DNA from 3 places in the Halomonas sp. Mc5H-6 genome. Region 1 is predicted to be linked to each of the others. Evidence: predicted binding sites of a transcription regulator. Region 1 holds the regulator's gene; each other region holds the start of a gene.

What was found. Region 1 encodes sigma-54, which starts transcription at its own class of promoters, with help from an activator protein. Its sites were predicted from a motif close to TGGCACNNNNNTTGCTNT; they were not measured.
Region 2: a site for sigma-54 is predicted at 1,883-1,900, ahead of speB (agmatinase). Genes of this name have one in related genera too.
Region 3: a site for sigma-54 is predicted at 2,505-2,522, ahead of glnA (glutamate--ammonia ligase). Genes of this name have one in related genera too.

What each region holds. Positions count from the first base shown of each region.
Region 1 covers NZ_JAMXSI010000001.1:198,197-202,376, reverse strand. Annotated here, with positions in the region: gene lptC (LPS export ABC transporter periplasmic protein LptC) at 1-498, shown strand, start outside; gene lptA (lipopolysaccharide transport periplasmic protein LptA) at 502-996, shown strand; gene lptB (LPS export ABC transporter ATP-binding protein) at 1,007-1,756, shown strand; gene NH395_RS00895 (RNA polymerase factor sigma-54) at 1,861-3,282, shown strand; gene raiA (ribosome-associated translation inhibitor RaiA) at 3,369-3,677, shown strand; gene NH395_RS00885 (PTS sugar transporter subunit IIA) at 3,682-4,155, shown strand.
Region 2 covers NZ_JAMXSI010000012.1:78,920-83,099, reverse strand. Annotated here, with positions in the region: gene NH395_RS15185 (YjiH family protein) at 1-734, opposite strand, end outside; gene speB (agmatinase) at 867-1,817, opposite strand; gene NH395_RS15175 (sigma 54-interacting transcriptional regulator) at 2,032-3,450, shown strand; gene NH395_RS15170 (ABC transporter ATP-binding protein) at 3,562-4,180, shown strand, end outside.
Region 3 covers NZ_JAMXSI010000010.1:62,995-67,174, reverse strand. Annotated here, with positions in the region: gene glnL (nitrogen regulation protein NR(II)) at 1-52, opposite strand, end outside; gene NH395_RS13970 (DUF4124 domain-containing protein) at 259-783, opposite strand; gene glnA (glutamate--ammonia ligase) at 882-2,288, opposite strand; gene NH395_RS13960 (hypothetical protein) at 2,829-3,401, shown strand; gene NH395_RS13955 (acyltransferase family protein) at 3,398-4,180, opposite strand, start outside.

The DNA of each region.
Region 1 (4,180 bases):
GGCGGCCTTCAAACCGTTCCGACAGACCCGGACGCCCGTGCCGAGGAGCCAGGCCACGTCCTCCACAACGCCGAGCTGACGCTGTTTGATGAGCAGGGGAATATTCAGCAGGGATTAACCACGCCTCGCCTGGTGCATACTCCCCAATCCGCCTCGACACTCGCCGAGACGCCGCATGCCACGCTTTATGACAGCGAGCGGCGCGTCTGGAACGCCACGTCAGAGATAGGTACGCTTAATACCCGTTCTCAGGAGCTGACGCTTTCGGGCGACGCAAGATTGATCGCCCCTGAAGAAGGCTGGCAGCTTGACACGGACGTTCTGCACTATGAGGGGAAAACCGCCCATGCGTGGAGTGACACTCATGTGCTGCTCCAGCAACCACCCCAGCGCATGACAGCACGGCGTATGGATGCATGGCTCAACGAGGAGGAAGTGCGGCTTGAAGGTGACGTTCAAGGCCACCACCCTCCGGAGACGCAACCCGGACAGGAATGAAACATGAAAGCGTTTATCTACACGGCGATGGCGGCTGCCTGCCTAGTGCCCTTTTACGCGACGGCGGATAACCACCAGCAGCCAGTTGAAGTCGTCGCCGACCAGCTTGACCTGGATCAGCGCGCAGGTACAGCGGTCTACACCGGCGACGTCGAAATTCGCCAAGGCAACATGCTGATACGAGGCGACGAAGTGGAAATCCAGCGTAACGAAGAAGGCGAGCTCTCCCGGGCCACAGCGCTGGGCGAACGAGCGTATTTGCGGCGCCAGCCCGAGGACCAGGATGGCCCGATGGAAGGCTGGGGTCGGCGGGTGATCTACCATGTCGCCGAGCGCCGGGTCGAGTTGATTGATCGGGCGGAAATCATCCAGCAAGGCGACCGCTTCACCGGGGGACGCCTGGAATATTTCATCGACCAAGAGGTCGTCAAGGCGCGTTCCGATGTCGACAATCAAGAGTCGCAGCGCATTCGCATGACGCTGCAACCCGAAGGTTAAGGAGAGCCAGATGGCCGTTGCCGACAACAGCGCAACACGAACGCTATACGCCCGTCATTTGGCAAAAAGCTACAAACGCCGGCGCGTGGTGAAAGACATCAACCTGGATATCTCACAGGGCAGCATCGTCGGCCTGCTCGGCCCCAATGGCGCTGGCAAGACCACGTCATTCTACATGATTGTCGGCCTGGTCAAGGCAGATGCGGGCAGCGTTGGTATTGATCAACTCGACCTTTCCCGAGCGCCCATGCACGAGCGCGCCAAGGCAGGCATTGGCTATTTGCCCCAGGAGGCGTCGATCTTCCGCAAGCTTTCCGTCGCCGACAACATCATGGCCATTTTGCAAACCCGAAACGACCTGGACCGCGCCGGACGCGAAGCGCGCCTGGAAACACTCCTGGAAGAGTTTCATATCACCCATATCCGCGACAATATGGGCATGAGCCTTTCCGGGGGCGAACGGCGCCGCGTCGAGATCGCAAGGTCCCTCGCCACCGAACCTGCGTTCATTCTGCTGGATGAACCTTTCGCGGGTGTAGACCCCATCTCCGTAGGCGACATCAAGTCGATCATCCGCGCCTTGAAGGACCGTGGCATTGGCGTCTTGATTACCGACCACAATGTGCGCGAAACACTGGATATCTGCGACGTGGCCTACATCGTCGGCGACGGGCATATCATCGCCAGCGGTTCCCCGGACGCTATTCTTGACAACCAGGAGGTACGTGACGTTTACCTAGGTGCTGATTTTCGTCTCTAAAGCCCTTAATGGCATATTTATTGCCAATGGCATACTTATTGCACTTGCACCCGATCACAACTCGCACTAGGGTGGATGCTTTCCGATAAACGAGTGGTTCTCAGATGGTCATGAAAGCTTCTCTTCAACTGCGGATCGGCACCCAGCTCACCATGACACCTCAGCTGCAGCAGGCGATTGCCCTGCTACAGCTATCAACGCTCGATTTACGCCAGGAAATTCAGCAAGCGCTCGATGCCAACCCCATGCTCGAGCAGGAAGACGAGTTCAGCGAAAGCGAACAAGCCGCCAGCGAGCCGGAAGAAGGCGAGTGGGCAGATAGCATTCCCAAGGAGCTGTCCGTCGACAGCGACTGGTCAGATACCTATCAGGATTCGGCTGGCAGCGGCAGCACAAGCAGCGACGGGCCTGACTTCGAGCGCCAGGCAGCCGGGCAAAGCCTTCATGGTCACCTCCTCTGGCAACTCGCCATGACCGATTTGAGCCAACGCGAACAGTTAGTGGCCGAGAGCCTGATTGATGCGCTGGATGCTAACGGCTATCTCACCCAACCCCTTAACGACATCCGCGAAGGACTGCGAGATCAGGGCGTGGAAGGCCTCAGCCAGCGCGAGGTCGAAACCATTCTGCTGCGACTGCAACAGTTCGAGCCCACCGGCATCTTCGCCCGCGATCTTCGCGAATGCCTGATGCTTCAGCTCGCCGCCCTGCCCGACGACACCCCGCTGCTGATGCCTGCCCGGCGGCTGGTCCGCCAGTTCCTGGAAGCCCTGGGCAAGAACGATCAGCGTCTCCTCAAGCGGCGACTCGGTCTGGACGACGCGCAACTCGATGACGTCATCCAACTGATCAGAAGCCTGGACCCGCGCCCCGGCAGCGTTTACAGCGCCACTGACGATAGCTACGTGATTCCCGACCTGGTGGTTCACCACGATAACGAAGGCTGGCACCTCGAACTCAACCCCGAGGCCTTGCCCAAACTCAGGATCCAACCCGATTACGCCAGCCTGATCAAGCGCGCCGACAAAAGCCAGGATAACCAATTTCTCAAGGACCACTTGCAGGAAGCCCGCTGGCTGATCAAAAGCCTCTCCAGCCGCAACGACACCCTGCTACGCGTTGGGCGGGAAATCATTACCCGCCAGATCGGCTTTCTCGAACACGGCGAAGAAGCCATGAAGCCGCTTATCCTGGCCGATATTGCCGATGCGGTGGAGATGCACGAATCGACCATCTCTCGTGTCACCACCCAGAAGTTCATCCATACACCGCGGGGCATTTTCGAGCTTAAATACTTCTTTTCCAGCCAGATCAGTAGCCAGGACGGCGACAGCCACTCCAGTACGGCCATTCGTGCGCGCCTCAAAAAACTGATCCAGGAAGAACCCCCCGGCAAACCCTTGTCGGATAGCCGTCTGGTCACCCTGCTGGAGGAAGCCGGCATCCACGTGGCCCGACGCACGGTCGCCAAATATCGCGAAGGCATGGGGATCCCGTCTTCAAGCGAACGACGCCGTTTGCGGTAGAAAAACGGAAACTCACTACAAGGGCTTTGCTTAACGCCAAAAAGGGTTACAATCGAAGAACAGTCCGACGGATAAGGAGTACGTCAATGCAAGTCAATATCACCGGTCATCATGTAGAACTGACTGACGCCTTGCGTGACTATGTCAACGAAAAGTTGGAACGCGTTGAGCGCCATTACGACAACATCACCACCGTACAGGTAACGCTCTCGGTCGAAAAAGAGCGTCAACAGGCCGCCTGTACGCTGCACGCTGCAGGCGCTGACTTGCATGCCGAGGCCCTCGATAATGACATGTACGCCGCCATCGACGCCCTGGCGGACAAGATCGATCGACAACTCGTTAAGCATAAGGAAAAAGCACAAGCCCGCGCCCAGGGCGCAGGTGTGCGTTAATTCAATGACGTTGGCCACAATCCTCCCCCCGGAACGCGTTCTCTACGATGTGCCCGGGGGCAGCAAAAAACGGGTGCTGGAATTTTTCAGCACCTTTATCGCACAAAACATTCCCAGCCTCGACAGCCAGGAAGTGTTCAGCCGTCTGATCGGCCGTGAACGCCTCGGCAGTACGGGGATTGGTAACGGCGTGGCGATTCCCCATGCGCGAAGTCCGCATTGTGATTCGCCCATCGCCGGCTTTCTCAAACTCAATGAAGCGGTCGACTTCGACGCCATTGACGGCGACCCGGTTGACCTGGTGTTTGTTCTGCTCGTGCCTGAAGAAGCCGACGATACGCACCTGGCACTGCTGGGCCAAGTTGCCTCCATCATGAATGATGCCGACACGCGCCAGCAGCTACGCAAGTCGGGTAGTCAGCGTGAATTGCTGGACCTCATCTCCGCCAAGATACGCGAACAGGCTGCCAGCCTTTAAAAAGGCGAGGCGCTTATGGACCGTC
Region 2 (4,180 bases), on a different contig from region 1:
TGGTTGATATCCACGAAGCTGGTCACGAGCAGCGCAAAGGCAATCGAGACCACCGAAAAGTTGGAGGCAATCACCGAGGCCTCGCGGCCGTTATAGTAGCCCTGCTCGTACTGCTGGGTGGTAATCAGCACGCCGACGGTACCCGACCCCATCCACGACGCGGTGGCATCGATGGCGCTGCGTCCCGGCAGATTAAAGATCACCCGGAACGGCTTGCGCACCAGGCTGCCGATAAACTCCATAAAGCCGAATTCCACCAGAAACGGCAGCAGCAGCGCAGCAAAGAAGAAGAAGGTCAGCAGCACCGGCGCCAGGTCGTTGAGCATCACCCCACCGGTAAACGATGCGGTGACGAATTCGGGGCCTACCTGAAAAAACGTCATCAAGGCAAAGAGCGCGCCCAGAATGCGCATACCCAACCATACCGGCCCGACGTGAAACATTTCGTTCAGTACGCCCGATTTCGCCCAGGAAGGGTTCACCAGTTTGGCGTAAAGCGTGGCCACGACCGAGAAGCACAAAACCACCGTGGCGATAGCAGGCAAGGCCGTTCCCAGCAGGGTTTGCAATCCATCGGCCATCAGGCCCATGCCGATGTTAATGGTGTCGCCCACTTGAAAGGGCACCAAGAACAACAGCACCCCGATCAAGGAGGGGATTAAGAATTTGATGAGATGACGCCGTTGGATCGGCTCATCGGCGCTTGGCTCGTCTAGCTGCACATGCGAGGACATGGGTTCACCTGTATTGAAGGTTTATTGGAGGTGAGCTGGCGATTTCTGAAGCGGCGGCCAGCACCGCTTCTTACCTTGTCTATTTATGGATCGCGCCTTGTTACACCGGCGCTTTGTAATGCCATCATCTGATTAACTGCCGCGTTTCACGCCCGGCAGTACACAGAGCATTTCATACAACAACGTGGCCCCCATTAGCGCGGTGTTACCGCTGGGGTCGTAGGGTGGCGACACTTCCACCAGATCGCCGCCGACAATGTTCAGGCCTGCCGCACCACGAACGATTTCCAGGCCCTGGGAAGACGTCAGGCCGCCCATTTCCACCGTGCCCGTACCGGGGGCAACCGAGGGATCCAGGGCGTCGATATCAAAGCTGATGTACACCGGGATATCGCCCATCTGCTCGCGTACTTCCTTCATCAGCGGCGCCAGCGAGCGGTACCAGCAATCCTCCGCCTGAACGACACGAAAGCCCTGATCGCGACACCAGTCGAAATCTTCCGCCGCGTACCCCGTCCCCCGCAGGCCAATCTGCACGACCTTGTTGGCGGCCAGCAGCCCCTCTTCCTGGGCACGACGAAACGGCGTGCCATGGGCAATCGGCTCGCCAAACATGTGCTCGTTCACATCGGCATGGGCATCGACGTGGATCAGCCCCACCGGACCATGTTTCTTGGCAATGGAACGCAGTACCGGTAGTGTCAGCGTATGTTCGCCGCCGAGCGTTAGCGGAATGCAGTCATGCTTGAGCACCTCGTCGTAAAACGCGGTAATGATGTCGACGCTTTTCGGCAGGTGAAACGTATTGATGGGGACATCGCCAACGTCCGCCACCTGCAGGCTTTCGAAGGGGGCCGCGCGGGTCGCCATGTTATAGGGGCGCAGCATGCGCGACTCATCGCGAATCTGGCGCGGACCTAGCCGCGTGCCGGGGCGGTTCGAGGTGCCAATATCCATGGGAATGCCGATAAAGGCCGCGTCCAACCCCTGAGCCGTTTCCTGCGTGGGCAGGCGCATCATGGTCGCGGGGCCAGCAAAGCGCGGCATGCTGTTGCCGCCCAGCGGCTGATTAAAGTCCGACATACTCATCTCCAGCTTGTTATTGGTTGCGCCATATCCGGCCTGACTACTGCTCACTACTACTGAATACTGCAGGTACCGTGCCAACTTCCATCTCGCGCTTAAGCCGCCATTGAGCGCCGTTAAAAAGCTCTTGTGATGCAAAAATGCATTGAAAATAGGGCCGCTTGATTCAAAAATGCATTATCGATTCAGAAACGCATCAAAGGAGCCCCTGGTGAGCGACATCGATAGCTGCGTCCTGCAAACCATCGTGGAAACAGCCAACGACCATTTCTTCATCGTTGGTGGCGACGGCCGCGTGCTGGATATCAGCCCGGGCGCCGAAGCGGTTTACGGGTTATCACGGGAGGAACTGCTTGCCAGCAGCGTTCAACAGCTACAGGCCGCTGGGGTACTGAAGCCGTCGATTACGCTGGAAGTGATGCGCACGCGCCAACCTGCGCAGCTTATGCAGGTCACCGGGACAGGCCGACGCGTCATTGCTGAAGCCTACCCCGTCTTTGTGGAGGGTAAACTTGAGCGCGTCATCAGCCGCTCCCGGGATCTTACCGACCTGCAACTGCTGCAAGATGAATACGCCCTGCTGCAAAAACGCTTCAGCGAACACTTGAAGCGCAGCCATGCCGCCCCCGATGCCGAAGAACAGGCGCTGGATGACGCCCTGGATGACCTCCAGGTCAGAAGCAACGTCATGCGGGAAATTGCCCTGCTGCTCAAGCGCGTGGCGCCCTCGGATGCCAATGTGCTGATGCTGGGGGAGTCCGGCGTGGGGAAAACCGCCTTCGCCAAACAATTGCACCGCTGGAGCCAGCGCTGTGACGGCCCCTTTATCGACGTCAACTGCTCGGCCATCCCCGAGAACCTCTTCGAGTCGGAGATGTTCGGCTACCAGCCAGGCGCTTTCAGCGGCGCCGCGCGGCAGGGCAAAGCGGGCCTATTGGAGCAGGCCGAAGGCGGCACGCTGTTTCTGGATGAGATCGGCGAGCTGCCGCTACTGATGCAGACCAAACTGCTCAAGGTGATCCAGGATGGCAGCCTGACCCGCTTGGGCGATACCCGCCCAAGGCGGGTGAATTTCCGTTTGGTCGTCGCCACCAACCAGGACCTGGCCAAGCAGGTCGAAGCCGGGCACTTTCGGCTGGACCTTTACTACCGTCTTAATGTCATCCCCGTCACCCTGCCCCCGCTGCGAGACCGCCGCGAGGATATACCCGACTTGGTAGAGGCCTGTCTGAACCGGCTGAACCAGCGCTATGGGCGGCAGAAAATCCTGGGCAATCAGGTATGGTCGACTCTGATGGGCAGTGAATGGCCCGGCAACGTCCGCGAGCTGGAGAACTGGCTGGAAAGAGCCTGGCTTTCAAGCCCCACCGATCAAATCGAAACGCCGACCGTTCATCCCCAAGCGGAACACCCCGCCACGAATCTGGCAAACGCACCAACTTCCTCCAAGACGTCACCCATCGAGCCCCATGAAACCCTCAAACAGTATCTCACGCGGCTGGAGCGGGAAACCTTTGAAGAATTAAGCACCACGCTGCCCAGCACCTACGCCATCGCCGAACGGCTGGGCATCAGCCAATCCAGCGTGGTACGCAGGCTCCAGCGTTATGGCATTAAAGTCGCCAAGTGATCTTCTGCTTGACACGACGGCTGTCATCAACCATCCATGTAAGTGTCATGCAACTGCAACACCTTCAACACAAGCTGGATCAATAACAACCAACAGCCGGTGATGAGTGTTATGGAGCAATCGCGTATCCGCCTGGAACGCGTTACCAAACGTTGGGACGCGACACCCGCCGTCGACGGTATCTCCTTCGATGTCACGCCCGGGCAATTTGTCATTCTGCTCGGCCCCTCGGGCTGCGGTAAATCAACCACCTTGCGCATGATCGCAGGCCTGGAAGAGGCCAGCGACGGACGTATTTATATCGGCGATCGCGACGTCACCCGCCTGCCGCCGGGGGATCGCGGGCTGAGCATGGTGTTCCAGTCCTACGCGCTGTTTCCGCACTTGAGTGTGGCCGACAACATCGTGTTTGGCCTGCGCAGCCGCAAGGTACCCAAAGCCGAGCAGCGCGAGCGGCTGGCCAAGGTCGCCGAACTCGTTGACCTCACCGACCACCTGAACCGCAAACCCGCCCAGCTTTCCGGCGGCCAGCGCCAGCGGGTGGCACTGGCCCGCTCGGTGATTTCCGAACATCCCATCTGCCTGATGGACGAGCCGCTATCCAACCTGGACGCCCGGCTGCGCAGCGATATGCGCCGGGAAATCAAGGCGTTGCAAAGCCGTCTGAACATGACGGTGATCTACGTCACCCATGACCAGGTCGAGGCCATGAGCATGGGCGACCGTGTGA
Region 3 (4,180 bases), on a different contig from region 1:
CGTCCAGCAGCAGCACCGCCGTGGTGAGGTGTTCAAGTAAACGCTGGTGCATGGTGGTGTCTTGCAAAGTCGCCTCGTCCATTATCTTGGGTCAACCTTCCGCTGGAAAGATGTAGAGAGAACTGCAAAAAGCGCGCCAAATGCGCCAGCGCGCTGATTTGCACGTCACTTGCGCCGTGTGGCGGTGCATGGCGAGCTGTTTTAGCGCAGGCCATCGACGCCTCCAGCCATCGCATGCACCATAATGGCGCATTAGTGCTATTCTGCCACCACAATCGTCACCGCGGTTGTGCGGTGCTGCCGTCGACCCTGGCTATCCAACAACTCAGCCTGAAGCCGATGCCGACCAGCGGGCAAGTTCGCCAGCCAGAACACATCGCTGTGCAGCGCCGACTGGCTGATCTCGCCATTCACCCGCAGCTGCACCCGATGGTCATCGCGTAACCGCGGCACAATGCTGAGCATGACCGGCGTGGCGGCGCCCACCTCGGCACCAGCGCTTGGCGAGCGAATCAGGAAGCGGTCGTAAGGCATGAAGGGCTGGCCAGGCGAGGTGGCCGGTGGCTTATTGGGCGCCTCCGCGTATTCGCTTGGCAATCCAGGCAGCGGCGCCAGCTCAAGCGCTTCGCCGCCCTCGCTCGGGGTGTCGGAAAAGGTGACATTGCCGTGTTCATCGACCACTCGATAGACGGTTGACGATGCAGCCGTGATATTCACCCATGCGACCAGCACCAGGCCCATGCCCCAGCCCTTTGCCTGCGCCACTAACGCCTTACGCGACATATGCCCCCCCTTAACAAAAAAAACCCCGCCGTGGCGGGGTTTAGGCTTATCTGCACCACATCGGTGAGATTAGCAGCTGTTCTTAGCAGCTGTCGTTCTTAACAGCTGTAGTACATATCAAACTCGACCGGGTGCGTGGTCATGCGAATACGCTCCACGTCTTCCATCTTGAGCTCGATGTAGGCATCGATCATTTCGTCGGTGAACACACCGCCTTCGGTGAGGAAGGCACGGTCGGTGTCCAGCGCTTCCAGCGCCTGATCCAGGCTGCTCGCCACGGTCGGCACGGCCTTGCCTTCTTCCGGCGGCAGGTCGTACAGGTTCTTGTCCATGGCATCGCCAGGATGGATCTTGTTCTTGATGCCGTCGATACCGGCCATCAGCATGGCCGCAAAGGCCAGGTACGGGTTGGCTGTCGGGTCAGGGAAGCGGGTTTCAACGCGCTTGCCTTTCGGGCTGGCGGTATACGGGATACGGATGGACGCCGAACGGTTACGGGCACTGTAGGCCAGCATGACCGGGGCTTCGAAGCCAGGTACCAGACGCTTGTACGAGTTGGTCGAGGCGTTGGTGAAGGCGTTCAGGGCACGGGCATGCTTGATGATGCCGCCAATGTAATACAGCGCCATTTCAGAAAGACCCGCGTACTCATCACCCGCGAACTGGTTGGTACCGTCTTTCCAGAACGACTGGTGAACGTGCATGCCCGAGCCGTTATCGCCTACCAGCGGCTTCGGCATGAAGGTGGCCGTCTTGCCATAGGCATGCGCTACGTTGTGGATAACGTACTTCATTTCCTGGACTTCGTCGGCTTTCTTCACCAAGGTGTTGAATTTCACACCGATTTCGTTCTGACCGGCGTTGGACACCTCGTGGTGGTGAACTTCCACCGACTGGCCAATCGCTTCCAGGGTGTTACACATGGCACCGCGGATATCGTGGAAGCTGTCGACCGGAGGAACCGGGAAGTAACCGCCTTTGACACGCGGGCGGTGACCCAGGTTGCCGCCTTCTACCTGACTGTCCGTGGCCCATGCACCTTCTTCAGAGGTGATCTTGTACATGGCGCCCTGGATGTCGGATTTCCAGTGGACTTCGTCAAAGATGAAGAATTCGGGCTCAGGACCGAAGAAAGCAGTGTCACCAAGACCGGTTGACTGCAGGTACGCCTCAGCGCGCTTGGCAATGGAGCGTGGGTCACGGTCATAGCCCTGCATGGTGGCCGGCTCGATGATATCGCAGCGGAGCACCAGGGTGGCATCTTCGGTGAAGGGGTCAAGATAGGCAGTACCGTCTTCCGGACGCAGAATCATGTCGGATTCGTTGATGCCCTTCCAGCCGTTGATGGACGAACCATCGAACATCTGACCGTTTTCGAAAAACTCTTCGTCGACATCGCGGGCGGGCACGGTCACGTGCTGCTCTTTACCGCGGGTGTCGGTGAAACGCAGGTCTACCCACTTAACATCATGCTCTTCAATTAGCGCGAGAGTCTTGGCTGACATAGTGTCCTCCGGTATGAGCGTGGCTTAAAGCTAATGACAGTAAGCTACCAGTAAATGTTGTTCGACATGTTGCGTGCATCATGGCACGCCTGCCTTGCTTATTCACTCAACGTTTGTCCGTTGCAATCAACAGAACGTCTAGCGATAGAAACCGGCTAATGTTGTAGCACGCCGCAAGGCGAGTTGCCTATGACCTACATAGCCGCTGCCGTTGACAATGCAGATTGCGTGCCACTTCTGCACCAATATGGCATAAATAAATAGCAACTTTTTGTTTTTAAATAATTTTTAAAATCAGTTTTGTGCCACTTCATGTTGCATTTCACGCGTGGCTGCCAATACACGGCCCGACAAGGCCTTTCTATGCACCAATAAAGAACAAAAACGCGGTCTTTTGCACAATCTTGGTGCGAACAACAATAAAGCCTGGCCCTCTCGCATAATTTGCTTGCGCGCCAAGCAGTAGATACTATATTAAACTTTTCAACACAATTAGTTACAATAAGCAAAAAACTACGTACATAGGCCGGAGGGCACCCCATGAAGTCGGTCTGCTTTATTGTTGACACCTGCGTAACGGGTGCCCAATTGCCTCGCCATCTTTACACCATTTACCAAGCCACTGCCGACATACACACCCTTTGCACGCTCAAAGTGACCAGCCAAAATAACGACCACCGGCTAACGCAGATGGCGCAACGCTTCGACGCACATTGCACCACACTGCCAGGCACCGCACTGGGGGCACGCCTTAACCATGCGGCCGCCGCCAGCCAGGCCGAATGGCTGGTATTTGCCCTGCACGCCACGGCCTTGCCGGTCACCCTGTGGTCGGCGATGCTCCCCATGCTGGATAGCTACGCCGTGGATGCCGTCGTACTCGGCTCCAGTGAACCCACCCTGCCCGCACGCCTGCTGCAACGCTTTTTGGCCACGGCGCTACAGTCGCCGCCCTACATAGCGGTCCGACGAACCTGGTTGGAGCGCCTGGGGGGGTTCGACCCCGACCTCGACCGCAGCGCTCTACACGATTTCCTCCAGCGACTGCACGCCTGCCCGACCCGCATCCACACCCTGACAAGCAACGACACTTTCTCCCCAGGGGCCGCCTAGCGCACTGCCACCTTCAATTGCTTGCCAAACATCATCGACCCGATTCGGGACGTATTGACCACTTTGCTTAGCACAATGCAGCCGGTCATGCTCACCAGCGCAAGAATCCCGGCGTAAACCATGATGGGCAGCGACAACGGTGCGATGATCAGGTCGGTGACGATGAAAAACATCGGATGCGCCAGATAGATACCAAACGAATACACATTGATCTGGCGGACCCAATTCGGTGCGGCATAGCCTTTCAGCTGACGCGTCGCGCAGAGGGTAAACAGCACAAAGAATGGAATGACCCAGACCTCTTTCGAGGTGAACTCCGGCAGGCGGGCAAGCGTTGCCACGCAAAGCCCCAGTACAAACAGGCCCAGGCAGGCCGGGTGAGCCAGGTACTTTATCCACATCGGTCGCTTTGCTTTGTCACCATCAGGTGCCAGCGGGTAGTAACGCACGAGTACCAACGCCAGGAAAAACAGGTACAGCCAGCCGAGCGGCGCCACCCAGAGCAGATACCCCGGCGGGTCGACGCCCTGCCAATACGCCGTTCCCCAGTAAGCCATGCTGATCAAGCAGGATAGCCAGAACCACGGCACCGGATTGACCCGCCAGAGACGCAAGCGGGTAAACAGCCAATAGCCGACATAAAACTGCATCGCAATGATCAGGAAGTAACCGTGCCAGCCTGCATAAACAAAATACTCAACGGCATTGGCCCAGAAGTTGACCGAATCGCCTTCTGCCCATCTGGTCGCCCACTCCGCCGTTGAATAGATAAATCCATA